3 regions of the Streptomyces sp. PU-14G genome follow, and region 1 is predicted to be linked to each of the others. Evidence: riboswitches for the same ligand, from Rfam matches in the RefSeq annotation. Region 1 holds a riboswitch; each other region holds the start of a gene.

Evidence for each region. A riboswitch is a leader RNA that binds a small molecule or an ion and turns the genes downstream of it on or off. The one in region 1 is predicted to bind thiamine pyrophosphate.
Region 2: it holds a riboswitch for thiamine pyrophosphate, as region 1 does, so the genes downstream of both, AB8Z75_RS11110 (thiamine ABC transporter substrate binding subunit) here and thiC (phosphomethylpyrimidine synthase ThiC) in region 1, are expected to answer to the same signal.
Region 3: it holds a riboswitch for thiamine pyrophosphate, as region 1 does, so the genes downstream of both, thiO (glycine oxidase ThiO) here and thiC (phosphomethylpyrimidine synthase ThiC) in region 1, are expected to answer to the same signal.

The regions. Positions count from the first base shown of each region.
Region 1 covers NZ_JASKYT010000335.1:235-4,781, reverse strand. The annotation lists gene AB8Z75_RS27870 (cupin domain-containing protein) at 20-337, shown strand; gene AB8Z75_RS27865 (DUF5326 family protein) at 534-752, shown strand; gene AB8Z75_RS27860 (YibE/F family protein) at 935-2,464, opposite strand; TPP riboswitch at 2,743-2,876, shown strand; gene thiC (phosphomethylpyrimidine synthase ThiC) at 2,869-4,547, shown strand, end outside.
Region 2 covers NZ_JASKYT010000067.1:4,678-10,145, forward strand. The annotation lists gene AB8Z75_RS11100 (phosphatidate cytidylyltransferase) at 1-837, shown strand, start outside; gene rlmN (23S rRNA (adenine(2503)-C(2))-methyltransferase RlmN) at 875-1,981, shown strand; TPP riboswitch at 2,118-2,230, shown strand; gene AB8Z75_RS11110 (thiamine ABC transporter substrate binding subunit) at 2,226-3,302, shown strand; gene AB8Z75_RS11115 (ABC transporter permease) at 3,362-4,996, shown strand; gene AB8Z75_RS11120 (ABC transporter ATP-binding protein) at 4,997-5,468, shown strand, end outside.
Region 3 covers NZ_JASKYT010000186.1:8,463-13,930, forward strand. The annotation lists gene metF (methylenetetrahydrofolate reductase [NAD(P)H]) at 1-50, opposite strand, end outside; gene thiE (thiamine phosphate synthase) at 167-883, opposite strand; gene AB8Z75_RS21040 (Rv2175c family DNA-binding protein) at 1,000-1,374, opposite strand; gene AB8Z75_RS21045 (NAD(P)/FAD-dependent oxidoreductase) at 1,408-2,601, opposite strand; TPP riboswitch at 2,770-2,884, shown strand; gene thiO (glycine oxidase ThiO) at 2,881-4,071, shown strand; gene thiS (sulfur carrier protein ThiS) at 4,068-4,289, shown strand; gene AB8Z75_RS21060 (thiazole synthase) at 4,298-5,095, shown strand; gene AB8Z75_RS21065 (LysR substrate-binding domain-containing protein) at 5,258-5,468, opposite strand, start outside.

The DNA of each region.
Region 1 (4,547 bases):
CCCGGGGAGAGGGACGACGGTGAAGGCTTTCCGGCTGGAGGACCTGGACGCGGAGCGGGCCGCGCACGACGGCGCGTACCTGAGGTTCCTTCGGGAGAGGAACATGTCGGCCGGCCTCTACGCGCTCGACGCGGGCACCGTCGACCCGCAGCAGCCGCACGAGCAGGACGAGGTCTACTTCGTCGTCAGCGGCCGGGGTGCCCTCACCGTCGGTGAGGAGACCACGCAGGTGGCGCGGGGCAGCGTCGTCTACGTACCGGCGCGGACGCCGCACAAGTTCCACCACATCACCGAGGACCTGCGCGTTCTCGTGGTCTTCTCGCCCCCTGAGGACTGAGCGCCCGCGCATCCGCAGGCTCCTGTACCCGGCGGGCCGCCGTACCCCGCGGGCCGCCGACGTTTCAGGGTTACCTCAGGGTCAGGTTCAGGGGAGGACCGGGGCACGAGCCGCCCCATCGCCTTGCGGACCCCTCTAGCATCGACGTCAGAGGGCACGACGCCTTCGAACACACCCAGAGACGGAGCACACAGTCATGGACGCGAAAGGCACCCTCGCCGGACTCCCCTGGTGGGTCACGTGGATCGTCATACCGGTGATCGCGCTCGTCGTCTTCGGCGGCCTGATCGCCAGCCTGGTCGGCTTCCTGGTCGGCCTGCTGTTCAAGGTCCTGGTCTTCGTCGCCCTGGTCGGCGGTGTCGTCTACCTCGTCCGCCGCTTCACGTCGGGCTCCTCCTCGCGCAGCGACTGGTGACCGCCCGCGCCGCCGCGCGGTGACGGGCGCGCCCCGTCCCGCGGAGGCGGCCTACGGCCCTCGTACCCGCGGCGGCGGCCGACGGCCCTCGTACCCGCGGTGCCGGCCGTCGGCTCTCGTACCCGCGGCGGCGGCCGTCGCGGCGGCGGCCGGTCTCGCGTGCTCGTCGCCGGGGGGCGGTGTCACTTCGGCTTGCGGCGGCGGCCACCCCGGCGGCCGGGGGCGGGTACGGCGGGCGGCGCCCCAGGCGGCGCGGAGCGCGGCGCTCCGCTTCCGCCCCGGTCCCCGTCCGCAGGCGCAGGCGTGGGCGTGGGCGCAGCCATGGACGAGGACGCGGCCCGCGAACGGTCGGCGGAGACGACCAGAGCCGCCAGCAGCGTCGTCACCGGCACCGAGGCGACAAGACCGATGGAGCCGACCAGGGTGCGGACGATCTCCTCGGCGACCACCTCGCTCGTGGCGACCATCGTCACGTCACTGCGCGCGATGGAGAACAGCAGCAGCAGCGGCAGCGCGGCACCCGCGTACGCCAGCACCAGCGTGTTGACGACGGACGCGATGTGATCCCGCCCGATGCGCATGGCGGAGCGGTAGATCTTGAGCCAGCTCGCCCCCGGATCCGCCTCCCGCAGCTCCCACACGGCCGACGTCTGGGTGACCGTCACGTCGTCCAGCACGCCGAGCGAGCCGATCAGCACCCCGGCCAGCAGCAGCCCCTGGATCTCGATGCCGGGATACAGCCCGTGCACCAGCCCCGTCTGGTCGTCGGTGTTGCCGGTCAGCTGGGCCCAGTCGATGAACAGCGACCCCAGCACTCCGATCAGCAGCAGCGACACCAGCGTCCCCAGCACCGCCACCGAGGTGCGGGCCGACAGCCCGTGGCACAGGTACAGCGTGGCCAGCATGATGGCGCTGCCCCCGATCACCGCCACCACCAGCGGATTCGACCCCTGGAGTATCGCCGGCAGGATGAACAGCGTCAGCACCGCGAAGCTGATGACCAGCCCGACCAGTGCCAACACCCCGCGCAACCGCCCCACCAGCACCACCACGAGCGCGAACACGACGGCGAGCAGCACCATGGGCACATCGCGATTGGTGTCGACGACGCTGTACTGCAGCTTGCGCGGCGCCTTCTCGGAGTACCCGACCACGACCTTCTGGCCGACCTCGTAGGTGCGGGTGGCATCCGGAGTGACGACCTCCGTGAAGGTGCGGCCCGCGTCCTTGCCCTCGGTGACCTCCACCGTCGCCTTGCGGCACGGGCCGTGCGCTCCCCCGCCCTGGCCCTGCGCGCCGCCCGCCGACTGCCCGGCCGAGCCGCCACCCGAAGCAGGCGGTGGCTGGCGGACGTTGACGTCACCGCAGTCGACCTCGACCAGCTTGGTCACCTTCGCACCGAACGTCGGCCGGTCGAAGCCGACACCCGAGTGATCGTGCGGGTGCCCTGGCGCCCCGCCGGGCCACAGCACCACCAGCCCTGCCAGCACCGCCACCGCGAACGGCACGAGCACGGCGGCGATCACCTTCCGCAAATGACGGGAGACGGGCGCCGCCGGCCCGTGCCCGTGCCCGTGCCCGTGCCCGTGGCCATGGGCGTGGCCGTGCCCGTTTCCTTGGGCGTGCCCGTGGGTGTGGCTTTGCCCATGAGCGTGCCCGTGCCCGTGGGCGTGACCGTGGTCTTGGCCGTACGCGGGGACTTGACCGTGCACGTGGCCTTGACCGTGCGCCTGCTGCGCGGGCGCGTAGCCGTAGCCCTCTCCCTGCACGGGTGCGTAGCCGTAGCCCTCTCCCTGCGCGGGTGCGGGTCCGTGAACCTCCCCCTGCACAGGGGGCCGGCCCGGCTCGGGAGGGTGGGCGGAGCCGGGCGCGGGGCCGCGGTGGGGCGTCGGTTGGTCCGGCGAGTGCGAGTGGGTCACCGACCGATCATCGCAAGAACGGCCATGCGGGGTGTTCAGTACGGGCGGTGTGCCGTTAGCGTAGAGACGCCTTTGCACATCGCGGGAGCTCCGAGCACGGGGCTGAGAGGGCGCTGACCTCCGTGATAAACCACGGAAGCCGCTGCGCCGACCGCCGAACCTGTTACCGGGTAATGCCGGCGTAGGGAGTGGGTCTCATGACCACGCAGGATGCACACGCGCGCCCCGAGAACACCTCGGACGCCACCGAGCCCGCGCAGCGCGCCATCGGCTCGCACAAGGGATATCTGCAAGGACCGCGCCCGGACATCCGGGTGCCCGTCCGACGCGTGCATCTCACCAACGGCAAGGACGTGACGCTCTACGACACCTCCGGGCCGTACACCGACCCCGCCATCGACACCGACGTGCGCCGCGGTCTCGCACCGCTGCGCGAGAACTGGATCATCCAGAGGGGGGACACCGAGGAGTACGCGGGCCGCGCACTGCGGCCCGAGGACGACGGACTCAAGCACACCAGCCCGCGCGGCGGACTGCTCCGGAGCGGATCGAGTGACCTGGCCGGCCTGGACGCCGTCTTCCCCGGCCGCCCACGCCAGCCGCGCCGGGGCCGCGACGGCGCCGCCGTCACCCAGCTCGCGTACGCCAAGCGGGGCGAGATCACACCGGAGATGGAGTACGTCGCACTCCGCGAGAACCTGACGCCCGAGTTCGTCAGGGACGAGATCGCGGGCGGCCGGGCCGTCCTCCCGGCCAACGTCAACCACCCCGAGACCGAGCCGATGATCATCGGGAAGAACTTCCTGGTGAAGGTCAACGCCAACATCGGCAACTCGGCCGTCACCTCCTCCATCGAGGAAGAGGTCGAGAAGATGACGTGGGCGACCCGCTGGGGCACCGACACCGTCATGGACCTGTCCACGGGACGCAACATCCACACCACCCGGGAATGGGTGCTGCGCAACTCCCCCGTCCCCATCGGCACCGTGCCGCTCTACCAGGCGCTGGAGAAGGTGGACGGCAAGGCCGAGGAGCTGTCCTGGGACGTGTACAAGGACACCGTCCTCGAACAGTGCGAACAGGGCGTCGACTACATGACGGTCCACGCCGGCGTGCTGCTGCGGTACGTGCCGCTGACAGCGCGCCGCAAGACCGGCATCGTCTCGCGCGGCGGCTCCATCATGGCCGCCTGGTGCCTCGCCCACCACAGGGAGAGCTTCCTGTACGAGCACTTCAGCGAGCTGTGCGAGATCCTGCGCGCCTACGACGTGACGTTCTCGCTCGGCGACGGGCTGCGCCCCGGATCGATCGCCGACGCCAACGACACCGCACAGATGGCCGAGTTGGACACCCTCGGCGAGCTCAACCGCATCGCCAAGGCGCACGACGTGCAGACCATGATCGAAGGCCCGGGACACGTCCCGATGCACAAGATCAAGGAGAACGTCGACCGGCAGCAGGAGGTCTGCGAAGAGGCCCCCTTCTACACCCTGGGGCCCCTCACCACGGACATCGCACCCGCCTACGACCACATCACCAGCGGCATCGGCGCCGCGATGATCGGCTGGTGGGGCACCGCGATGCTCTGCTACGTCACCCCCAAGGAACACCTCGGACTGCCCGACAAGGACGACGTCAAGACCGGCGTGATCACCTACAAGATCGCCGCCCACGCCGCGGACCTCGCCAAGGGCCACCCCGGCGCCCAGGACTGGGACGACGCCCTGTCCGACGCCCGCTTCGAGTTCCGCTGGGAAGACCAGTTCAACCTGGCCCTCGACCCCGACACCGCCCGCTCCTTCCACGACGAGACCCTCCCCGCCGAACCCGCCAAGACCGCACACTTCTGCTCCATGTGCGGCCCCAAGTTCTGCTC
Region 2 (5,468 bases), on a different contig from region 1:
CCGGCCGCGGGGGAGGGCAAGAAGCGTGCCGGACGCGACCTGCGGGCCGCCATAGGGGTCGGCCTCGGTCTCGGCGTGGTCATCCTGGCCTCGCTCTTCTTCTACAAGCCCGTCTTCCTCGGTGTCATCGTCGTCGCCGTGGTCGTCGGTCTGTGGGAGCTGACCTCGCGGCTCAAGGAGCGCAAGGACATCAGCGCCCCTCTGGTACCTCTGGCGGTGGGCGGGGCCGCCATGACCATCGCCGGGTACCTGCGGGGCGCGGAGGGGGCCTGGGTGGCGATGGCCCTCACGGCTCTCGCGGTGCTCGTGTGGCGGATGGCCCAGCCGCCTGCCGACTACCTGCGAGACGTGACGGCGGGCCTCTTCGCCGCCTTCTACGTCCCGTTCCTCGCCACCTTCGTCGCCCTCATGCTGGCGGCCGACGACGGGCCGCGGCGGGTGCTGACGTTCCTGATCCTCACCGTCGTCAGCGACACCGGCGCCTACGCCGTGGGCTGGCGCTTCGGACGGCACAAGCTGGCGCCCCGCATCAGTCCGGGGAAGACCAGGGAGGGCCTGATCGGCGCGGTGTCGTTCGCCATGGCGGCGGGGGCACTGTGCACCCAGTTCCTGATCGACGACGGCAGCTGGTGGCAGGGGCTGCTGCTGGGACTGGCCGTCGCGGTCAGTGCCACCCTGGGCGATCTGGGCGAGTCGATGATCAAGCGTGATCTGGGCATCAAGGACATGGGCACTCTGCTGCCGGGGCACGGCGGCATCATGGACCGCCTCGACTCCCTGCTGCCGACGGCCCCCGTTGTCTGGCTGCTCCTGGTGATCTTCGTCGGGGCAGGCTGAGAGAGCACCGTCGCGGGTCTGCGACACTGGATGAGCTATGCCTGCACCCGGAGAACTCACGTTCGTCGCGCCGCGCGGAGCCAAGAAGCCGCCGCGGCACCTCGCCGACCTCAGCCCCGCCGAGCGGCGGGACGCCGTTGCCGCGGCGGGGGAGAAGCCGTTCCGCGCCAAGCAGCTCTCCCAGCACTACTTCGCGCGGCTGGAGCACCGCCCCGAGCAGTGGACGGACATCCCCGCCGCTGCCCGCGAGAAGCTGGCCGCCGAGCTGCTGCCCGAGCTGATGAGCGTGGTGCGGCACATCAGCTGTGACGACGATGCCACCCGTAAGACGCTGTGGAAGCTGCACGACGGAACGCTGGTGGAGTCCGTGCTGATGCGCTACCCGGACCGGGTCACCATGTGCATCAGCTCACAGGCCGGCTGCGGCATGAACTGCCCGTTCTGCGCGACCGGCCAGGCAGGGCTGGACCGCAACCTGTCCACCGCCGAGATCGTCCACCAGATCGTCGACGGTATGCGTGCGCTGCGGGACGGCGAGGTGCCGGGTGGTCCGGCGCGGTTGTCGAACATCGTCTTCATGGGCATGGGCGAACCGCTGGCGAACTACAAGCGGGTCATCGGGGCGATCCGCAGGCTGACCGACCCGGAGCCGGACGGGCTGGGAATCTCGCAGCGGGGCATCACCGTCTCCACCGTGGGTCTGGTTCCGGCCATGCTGCGCTTCGCCGACGAGGGCTTCAAATGCCGCCTGGCGGTCTCGCTGCACGCCCCCGACGACGAGCTGCGCGACACCCTCGTCCCCGTCAACACCCGCTGGAAGGTCAGGGAGGTGCTGGACGCGGCCTGGGAGTACGCGGCCAAGTCCGGGCGCCGGGTCTCCATCGAGTACGCCCTGATCAGGGACATCAACGACCAGGCGTGGCGTGCCGACCTGCTGGGGCGGCTGCTGAAGGGCAAGCGGGTGCACGTCAACCTCATCCCGCTCAACCCGACGCCCGGCTCGAAGTGGACCGCCTCCCGCCCCGAGGACGAGGCCGAGTTCGTGCGGACGCTCGCCTCGCACGGTGTGGCGGTGACCGTCCGGGACACCCGGGGCCAGGAGATCGATGGAGCGTGCGGCCAGCTCGCGGCGACGGAACGCTGACGACCGTGTAGTTGGGCCCGGCTGGTACTGTTCGATGGGGTGTGCCCGAACGGCACCCCACCGCGCAGTCGAAACCGGCTGCGACCGACCGCTGATGCCGGCTCGCCACCGACCGGCCGGTATCCGCACACAACCGAACAGCCGACAGGGGAGCGCTCACAGCGCTGAGAGTGCGGCCGTCCCGTACGTGCCGCAGACCCTCGAACCTCGCCCGGGTCATGCCGGGTAGGAAGTCGATGCCTTGATGAACACGCACGTGCGGCGCGCCGCCGCTGCCACCACAGCCGCCCTCACCCTCGCCCTTCTCGCCACCGCTTGCGGCGGCTCGGGCGGCGGCGGGGACTCCAAGACGGTCACTCTCGTCACGCATGACTCCTTCGCCGTCTCCAAGTCCGTTCTTCGGGACTTCACCAAGAAGACCGGCTACAAGGTCAAGGTGCTCCGTGGCGGCGACGCCGGAGCCGCCGTCAACCAGGCCGTCCTCAACAAGGGCAACCCGCAGGGAGACGTCTTCTTCGGCGTCGACAACACCCTCCTCTCCCGCCCCCTCGACCGGGGCGTCTTCACGCCGTACCGGGCCAAGGGGCTGGACAAGGTTCCCGAACGGCTCCAGGCCGACCGGAAGAAGCACCGGGTCACCCCCGTCGACACCGGCGAGGTGTGCGTCAACTACGACCGCGCGTGGTTCGCGGACAAGAAACTCGAACCCCCGCGCACCCTGGACGACCTGACCAAGCCCCGCTACAAGGACCTCCTGGTGACCGAGGACGCCGCCACCTCCTCGCCCGGGCTGGCCTTCGTCCTGGCGAGCATCGCCGAGTACGGCGAGAAGGGCTGGCAGGGCTACTGGAAGAAGCTGCGGGCCAACGGTGTGGAGGTCGTCGACGGCTGGGAGCAGGCCTACAACGACCGCTTCACCGGGTCACGCGGCGGCAAGGGCAAGGGCGACAAGCCTCTCGTCGTCTCCTACGCCTCCAGCCCGCCCGTCGAGGTGCTGGGTGACAAGAACCCGCCCGCGCAGGCGCCCACAGGCGTCGCGAAGGGGACGTGCTTCGGGCAGACCGAGTACGCCGGACTGCTCGCCGGGGCGAAGAACACCAAGGGCGGCAAGAAGCTGCTCGACTTCCTGCTCGGCAAGCGGTTCCAGGAGGACCTGCCGCTGCAGATGTTCGTCAGCCCGGTCCGCGAGGACGCGGAGTTGCCGCAGCTGTTCACCAAGTACGGCCAGACCATCGAGGATCCGGCCACTCTTCCCCCCGAAAAGATCACCAAGAACCGTGAGCGGTGGATCAAGACGTGGACCTCGCTCGCCGTGAAATAGCCCCCGGAAGCCGCACCCGCCGCCCCCGGGACCGGGGCACTTGGGTGCGGCTCGGGCTGATGGCCGTGCCGGTGGCGTTCTTCGCCGTCTTCTTCGGCTACCCCGTCGCCGCGATCGTCGGGCGCGGGCTGCGTGCCGGCAGCCACTGGCACCTGGAGCGGCTCGGGCAGGTGCTCGGTGACGCCGGGACTCTGAAGGTGCTGTGGTTCACCGTGTGGCAGGCAGCCGCCTCCACAGCTTTGACCCTCGCCCTGGCGCTGCCCGCCGCCTGGGTCTTCGCGCGGCTCGACTTCCCCGGCAAGCGGCTGTTGCGCGCGGTGGTGACCGTGCCGTTCGTCCTGCCGACCGTCGTCATCGGCTCCGCGATCCTCGCGCTCGCCGGGCGCGGAGGGGCCCTTGACGCGTGGTTCGGACTGCGCCTGGACACCAGCGTGTGGGCCATTCTGCTGGCACACGTGGTCCTCAACTACGCCGTCGTCGTCCGTACGGTCGGCGGTTTCTGGTCCCAGTTGGACCCGCGCCAGGAGGAGGCGGCACGGATGCTGGGCGCCGGACGGTTCACCGCGTGGCGGCGTGTCACCCTGCCCGCGTTGGCGCCGTCCGTCGGTGCCGCGGCCCTCATCGTCTTCCTGTTCACCTTCACCAGCTTCGGCGTCATCCAGGTGCTCGGCGGGCCGCGCTTCGCCACGCTGGAGGTGGAGATCTACCGCCAGACCGCCTCCCTGTTGGACCTGCCGACCGCCGCGGTGCTGACGCTGCTCCAGTTCGTCGCCGTGGCGGCCCTGCTGGCCGTGCACGCCTGGTCACTGAGAAAGCGGGAGACGGCGCTCCGCCTCCTGCCTGCGGAACACACCGCACGGCGCCCGGCGGGGGCCGGCCAGTGGACGGTGCTGTGCTGCGTACTGGCCGTGATCCTCGTGCTCACCGTCGTGCCGCTGCTCGTGCTGGTCCAGCGGGCGTTCGACGGGCCGGACGGATACGGGCTCACCTCCTTCCGCGACCTGGCCGGACAGACGGACAGCGCCACCTTCGTCGTCGCTCCCGTGGAAGCCATCGGCAACTCCCTCGCGTACGCCGCGGTGGCGACTGCCATCGCCCTGGTGGTCGGTGGGCTGGCCGCCGCGGCCCTGACCGTCACACGGAAGAACGGCGGTGCCTCCCGCGCCGGCCGGCTGGTGCGGGGATTCGACGCCCTGCTGATGCTGCCGCTGGGCACCTCTGCCGTCACCGTCGGATTCGGCTTCCTCATCGCCCTGGACGAGCCCCCGCTCGACCTGCGCTCGACATGGATTCTGGTACCCCTGGCGCAGGCGCTGGTGGGCGTGCCCTTCGTCATCCGCACCATGCTGCCCGTCCTGCGGGCCGTGGACGTCCGTCTGCGTGAGGCCGCCGCCGTACTGGGAGCTTCACCCCTGCGTGCCTGGAGGGAGGTCGACTTCCCGCTGGTACGCCGGGCCCTCCTGGTGGCCGCGGGCTTCGCTTTCGCCGTCTCCCTGGGCGAGTTCGGCGCCACCGTGTTCATCGCGCGTCCGGACATGCCGACACTGCCGGTGGCCGTGGCCCGGATGCTGGGCCGCGCGGGGGAGTCCAACTACGGCCAGGCGATGGCTCTGAGCACCATCCTGATGCTCGTCTGCACGGCCGTTCTCTTCGCGTTGGAGCGCGTGAGGACCGACAGCCAGGGAGAGTTCTGAATGCTGCGACTGGACGGCGTGACCGTACGGTTCGGGACGCACACGGCGCTGGACGCGGTCGACCTGGAGGTGTCCGAGCACGAGACGGTGTGCGTACTGGGCCCCAGTGGCAGCGGGAAGTCCACGCTCCTGCGCGTCGTCGCCGGACTCCAACGAGCCGACGAGGGCCGCGTGCTGCTCTCCGGGCGGGACCAGAGCGCCGTTCCTCCGCACAAGCGGGGTGTCGGCCTGATGTTCCAGGACCAACAGCTCTTTCCCCAGCGGGACGTGGCAGGAAACGTCGCCTTCGGGCCGCGCATGCACCGGATGGGCCGCGCCGAGACCGAGCGCAGGGTCGCCGAACTGCTGGAGCTCGTCGGGCTGCCCGGTGCGGGACGGCGCAGTGTGACAGCGCTGTCCGGCGGCGAGCAGCAGCGCGTGGCACTGGCCCGCGCGCTGGCGCCCGAGCCGCGGCTGCTGATGCTGGACGAGC
Region 3 (5,468 bases), on a different contig from region 1:
CGCACGGTCGGCGGACGGTCTGTCCTGGGAGCTGAGATACCGATGGCCATGCATGCAGGCTAACGGCCTGGCCTGCGCAGCGGCTCGGCGCGGAGACGGTAAAGGCGGTTCTGTCCGGTTACCGGATGGCCGATGTCCACCTGGTGGACAGCCGAGCGACTCCGTGTTACCGAGCCGCGCCCGTTTTGTCGCCTTCGGCCGCCTCCCGCAGCCGCCCGGCGAACGAGGCGGCGGCCTCCCCCGGGTCGTCGGCCCGGGTGAGCGCACGGACGACGACCGCCCTGCGGGCCCCTGCCTCCAGCACCTGATCGAGATTCCCGGCGTCGATACCGCCGATCGCGAACCACGGCCGCGCTGCCGGCTCCCCCGCCGTCCTGGCCGCGGTGTGACGGACGAGATCAAGCCCCGGTGCCGGGCGGCCCGGCTTGGTGGGCGTCGGCCAGCAGGGGCCCGTGCAGAAGTAGTCGACACCGGGCTCGCGCAGCGCCGCGTCGGCCTCGGCCGCCGCGTGGGTGGAGCGGCCGATCAGCACCTCACCGCCCAGCAGCGTCCGGGCCGCGGGCACCGGCAGGTCGCCCTGGCCGAGGTGGAGCACGTCGGAGGCGGCGGCGTGCGCCACGTCGGCCCGGTCGTTGACGGCGAGCAGCGCGCCGTGCCGGCGGCAGGCGTCGGCGAAGACGGCGAGGTGCTCCAGCTCCTCGGCCGCCTCCATGCCCTTGTCGCGCAGCTGGACGATGTCCACACCGCCCGCCAGCACCGCGTCGAGGAACTCGGGCAGATCGCCCTGCTCCTTGCGCGCGTCGGTGCACAGGTACAGCCGGGCGTCGGCGAGCCGCTCGCGGGCGGTGGGCGGCGAGACGGCGGCGGGCGAGGTGCGGGACATGGCGGTGTACTTCCCCCCAGGAGGGGGTGCACGGACCGAGGACGGCCCGTGCACCCGGTGGATGTGCGATGGTGCGTGCGGCGGCGGCGCACGTGCCGCCGCCTCGGTTCAGCCGCTCAGACGGCCAGGGCCTGGGCGCGGCGCTTGACCTCCGTGCCCCTGTTCTCCCGCAGGGCCGTCACCGGCGACCCCGGCAGCGACTCGTCCTCCGTGAACAGCCACTCCAGCATCTCCTCATCGCTGAACCCGTCGTCCCGCAGCAGCGTGATCGTGCCGGTCAGGCCCTTCACGATCCGGCCCTCGCCGAGGAAGGCGGCGGGAACCTGCAGCACCCTGTTCCCGGACTCGGCCTCGCGCCGGACGGCGAGCAGCTGCCCCTCCTTCACGAGCTGCCGCACGCGGGTCACTTCGACGTCGAGCCGCTCGGCGACCTCGGGCAGGGTGAGCCAGGCGGGAACGAGAGCATCGGTCTTTGCGTCAATCTCGGTCACGGTCCCCAGACTGCCATCCAGGAGTGACGGTCACTACCGCGCGGCCTTCTTCAGGGCGACGGCCGCGTCGCCGACCAGCACCGGGTCCACGGCCGCGCCCTGCTGGATCAGCTTGCGGCCCTGCGCGAGATCGCGCGGACGGCCGACCGCCAGCAGCGCGGCCAGCCGCTCACCGCGCAGCCAGCACACGCTCCAGGCGGCACCGCCCGGATCACCGCGCCACACCAGCTCGTCGCCCTCGCCGTGGTGCCCCGCGTACTGCACGAAGCGGCCGAACTGCTCGGACCAGAAATACGGCACCGGGTCGTAGTCGACGCTGTCGGCCGCGCCGTCGGCATGCCCCTCGGCCAGCAGGTTCGCGGCCACCGTACGCGGCCCCTGGAGCGCGTTGTCCCAGTGGTGGACCAGCAGCCGCTCGCCGTAGCGGGCCGACGGGAAGGAGGCGCAGTCCCCCACCGCGTACACCCCGGCCAGGGAAGCGCGCAGCCGGGAGTCGGCGCGCACCGCACCGTCGGGGCCCAGCTCGACACCGGAGTCGCGCAGCCATCCGGTGGCCGGGCGGGCGCCGATGCCGACGACGACCGCGCCGGCCGCCAGCCTGTCCCCGTCGGCCAGCAGCACCGCACCCCGCTCGACGCCCGAGACGGCCACACCGGTACGCAGCTCCACCCCGGCCTGCGCGTACCAGGCCCGCATCGGCTCCGAGACCAGCGCGGGCAGGGCGCCGGGCAGCGGCGTGCCGGCGGCCTCGACCACCGTCACCTCGCAGTCGCGCTCACGCGCCGCCGTCGCGAACTCCGCACCGATCCAGCCCGCCCCCACCACGACGACACGGGCGCGCTCGGCCAGCACCGGACGCAGCCGCCTGGCATCGTCCAGGGTGCGCAGCAGGTGCACCCCCGGCACACCCTCGCTGCCGGGCAGCGCCACCGGCTCCGCGCCGGTCGCCACGACCAGGCGGTCGTAGTGCACGGGTCCCGCGTCGGTGACCAGCAGCCGCTCGTCCGCACGCAGCCCCGTGACGGCGCGGCCCAGCTCCAGCTCGATGTCCAGACCGGCGAAGTCGATGTCGAAGAGCGGCGCCTCGGTCTCCTCGCCGGTGCCCAGCAGCACGGCCTTCGACAGCGGCGGCCGGTCGTAGGGGGCGTGCGGCTCGGCGCCGATCAGCCGCACCGACCCCGGCCAGCCCTGCTCCCGCAGCTGCACGGCGGTCTGCACCCCCGCCATGCCGGCACCCACGATCACGACCCGCTGCTGCTCTCCGCTCCCACTCACGCGCTCACTGTATGCCGGTGGGGCCCGCCCGCCCTCGGACGGCCGACCGGGATCGGCTACGACCACCGGCCGAGGCCCTTACCCCGGGGCTGAGCACCGCAGTAGGCTGGCCCCCGTACACCCAGCACACGCGGGAGCCCGGACGCACCGGGCTGAGAGGGAGGCTGAGACGGCCTCCGACCGTCCGAACCTGATCCGGGTCATTCCGGCGAAGGGAGCAGCGGCATCCCCATGCGCGACACGCACTCGGGCCACCCCGACGTCCTCGTCCTCGGCGGCGGCCTCATCGGCCTGGTCACCGCCTGGCGCGCCGCCCGGCGCGGGCTACGCGTCACCGTCGTCGACCCCGAGCCCGGCGGCGGCGCGGCACAGGTCGCGGCCGGCATGCTCGCGGCCGTCACCGAACTGCACTACGGCGAGGAGACACTCCTCGACCTCAACCTCGCCTCCGCCGCCCGCTACCCCGGCTTCGTCGCCGAGCTGGAAGAGGCGTCAGGACTCGACGTCGGCCACCGCGCCTGCGGCACCCTCGCCGTCGCGCTCGACGCCGACGACCGCGCCCACCTGAGCGAGCTGCACGCGCTGCAACAGCGGTGCGGCCTGCGCTCCGAGTGGCTGACCGGGCGCGAATGCCGCCGCCTGGAGCCGATGCTGGCGCCGTCCGTACGCGGCGGGGTCCGCGTCGACGGCGACCACCAGATCGACCCGCGCCGCCTGGCCGCGGCCCTGCTGCGGGCCTGCGCACACGCGGGAGTCGCCTTCCGGCGGACCACGGCGAGGCGGCTCCTGGTCGCCGGCGGCCGGGCCGTGGGCGCCGCCACCGCCGACGGCGGCGAGGTGTCCGCTGGCCAGACCGTCCTCGCGCTCGGCTCGCGCAGCGGCACGCTCGACGGCGTGCCCGCCCACGTGCCGGTGCCGGTCCGCCCCGTCAAGGGCCAGGTGCTGCGGCTGCGGATGCCGGCGTCCGGTGGCGCCCGCGGGCCGTTCCTCTCCCGGACCGTCCGCGCCGTCGTCCGCGGCGGGGCGCTCTACCTGGTGCCGCGCGAGAACGGCGAACTGGTCGTCGGCGCCACCAGCGAGGAACTGGGCTGGGACACCACCGTCACCGCGGGCGGCGTCTACGAACTGCTGCGGGACGCGCACGAACTCGTGCCCGGCGTCACCGAACTGCCACTGGCCGAAACCGTCGCGGGCCTGCGCCCCAGCTCCCCCGACAACGCGCCCCTGCTCGGCCCCACCGCCCTGCCCGGGCTCCACCTGGCCACCGGACACCACCGCAACGGCGTGCTGCTCACCCCGCTCACCGGCGACGTGCTGGCCGAGCTGCTGGCCGACGGCGAGCTGCCGCCCCTCGCCCGGGCGTTCACCCCGGACCGCTTCGCCACGTCCCCCGCCCCCGAGCCGCAGGAGCAGACCGCATGACCTCCACCACCGCGCAGGTCACCGTCTCCGTCAACGGCGAACCCCGCCGGCTGACGGAGGGGACCACCCTCGACCAGCTCGTGACCGCCCTCACCGCCGCACCCTCAGGGGTGGCCGCCGCGCTCAACGAGGACGTCGTCCCCCGCGGCAGCTGGGCCACCACCGCGCTCGGCGAGGGCGACCGCGTCGAAGTACTCACCGCAGTCCAGGGAGGCTGAGCACCACCATGGCCGACGATCCGCTGACCATAGGCGACACCACCCTCAACTCCCGCCTGATCATGGGCACCGGCGGCGCCCCCAGCCTGGACGTGCTGGAGAAATCCCTGCTCGCCTCGGGCACCGAACTGACCACCGTCGCCATGCGGCGCCTCGACCCGTCCGTCAGCGGCTCCGTACTGTCCGTACTCGAACGGCACGGCATCCGCGTCCTGCCCAACACCGCGGGCTGCTACACGGCGGGAGAAGCCGTGCTCACCGCGCGGCTCGCGCGCGAAGCGCTGGGCACCGACTGGGTCAAGCTCGAGGTCATCGCCGACGAACGCACCCTGCTGCCCGACCCCGTCGAACTCCTCGACGCCGCCGAGACCCTGGTCGACGACGGCTTCACCGTGCTGCCCTACACCAACGACGACCCCGTCCTCGCCCGCAAACTCGAGGACGTCGGCTGCGCCGCGATCATGCCGCTCGGCTCCCCCATCGGGTCCGGACTCGGCATCCGCAACCCCCACAACTTCCACCTCATCACCGAACGGGCCACGATCCCCGTCATCCTGGACGCCGGGGCCGGCACCGCCTCCGACGTCGCCCTCGCCATGGAACTCGGCTGCTCCGCCGTGATGCTGGCCTCCGCGGTGACGCGGGCCCAGGAGCCCGCTCTCATGGCGGCGGGCATGCGGTGTGCTGTCGAGGCGGGGCGGCTCGCGTTTCGGGCCGGGCGGATTCCTCGGCGGTGGTATGCCTCGGCGTCCTCTCCTGCGGAGGGCTTGGCCGACTTTGACCCTGAGCGGCCCGCCTTCCGCTGATACCCCAGCCCCTGGGGTGGGCCCCTCATGCGCTGATACCCCCGCACCTGGGGGGTGGCCCCCCATGACCTGCCCTTTCTAGTGGGGCCGCCCACCCCCGAGGGGTGCTCTCTATCCGGGGGGCTCCGCCCCCCACACCCCCCGGAATCGCTTCGCTCGTCCTCAATCGCCGGACAGGCTGAAATCAGCCTGTCCGGCGATTGAGGACCGGGGGTCTGGGTGGAGGTCCCCCCGAACGGAGTCTGGAGTGGTCAGCCAGCGGGCGTAGGCGGGGCTCGACCAGGCGACCGCCTCGTAGGAGGCCCGCAGGGCGGCGAAGACGGCGTCGCCCTCCTCGCCGAGCCCCGTCCCGCGGCGGAAGCCGACGACGAGC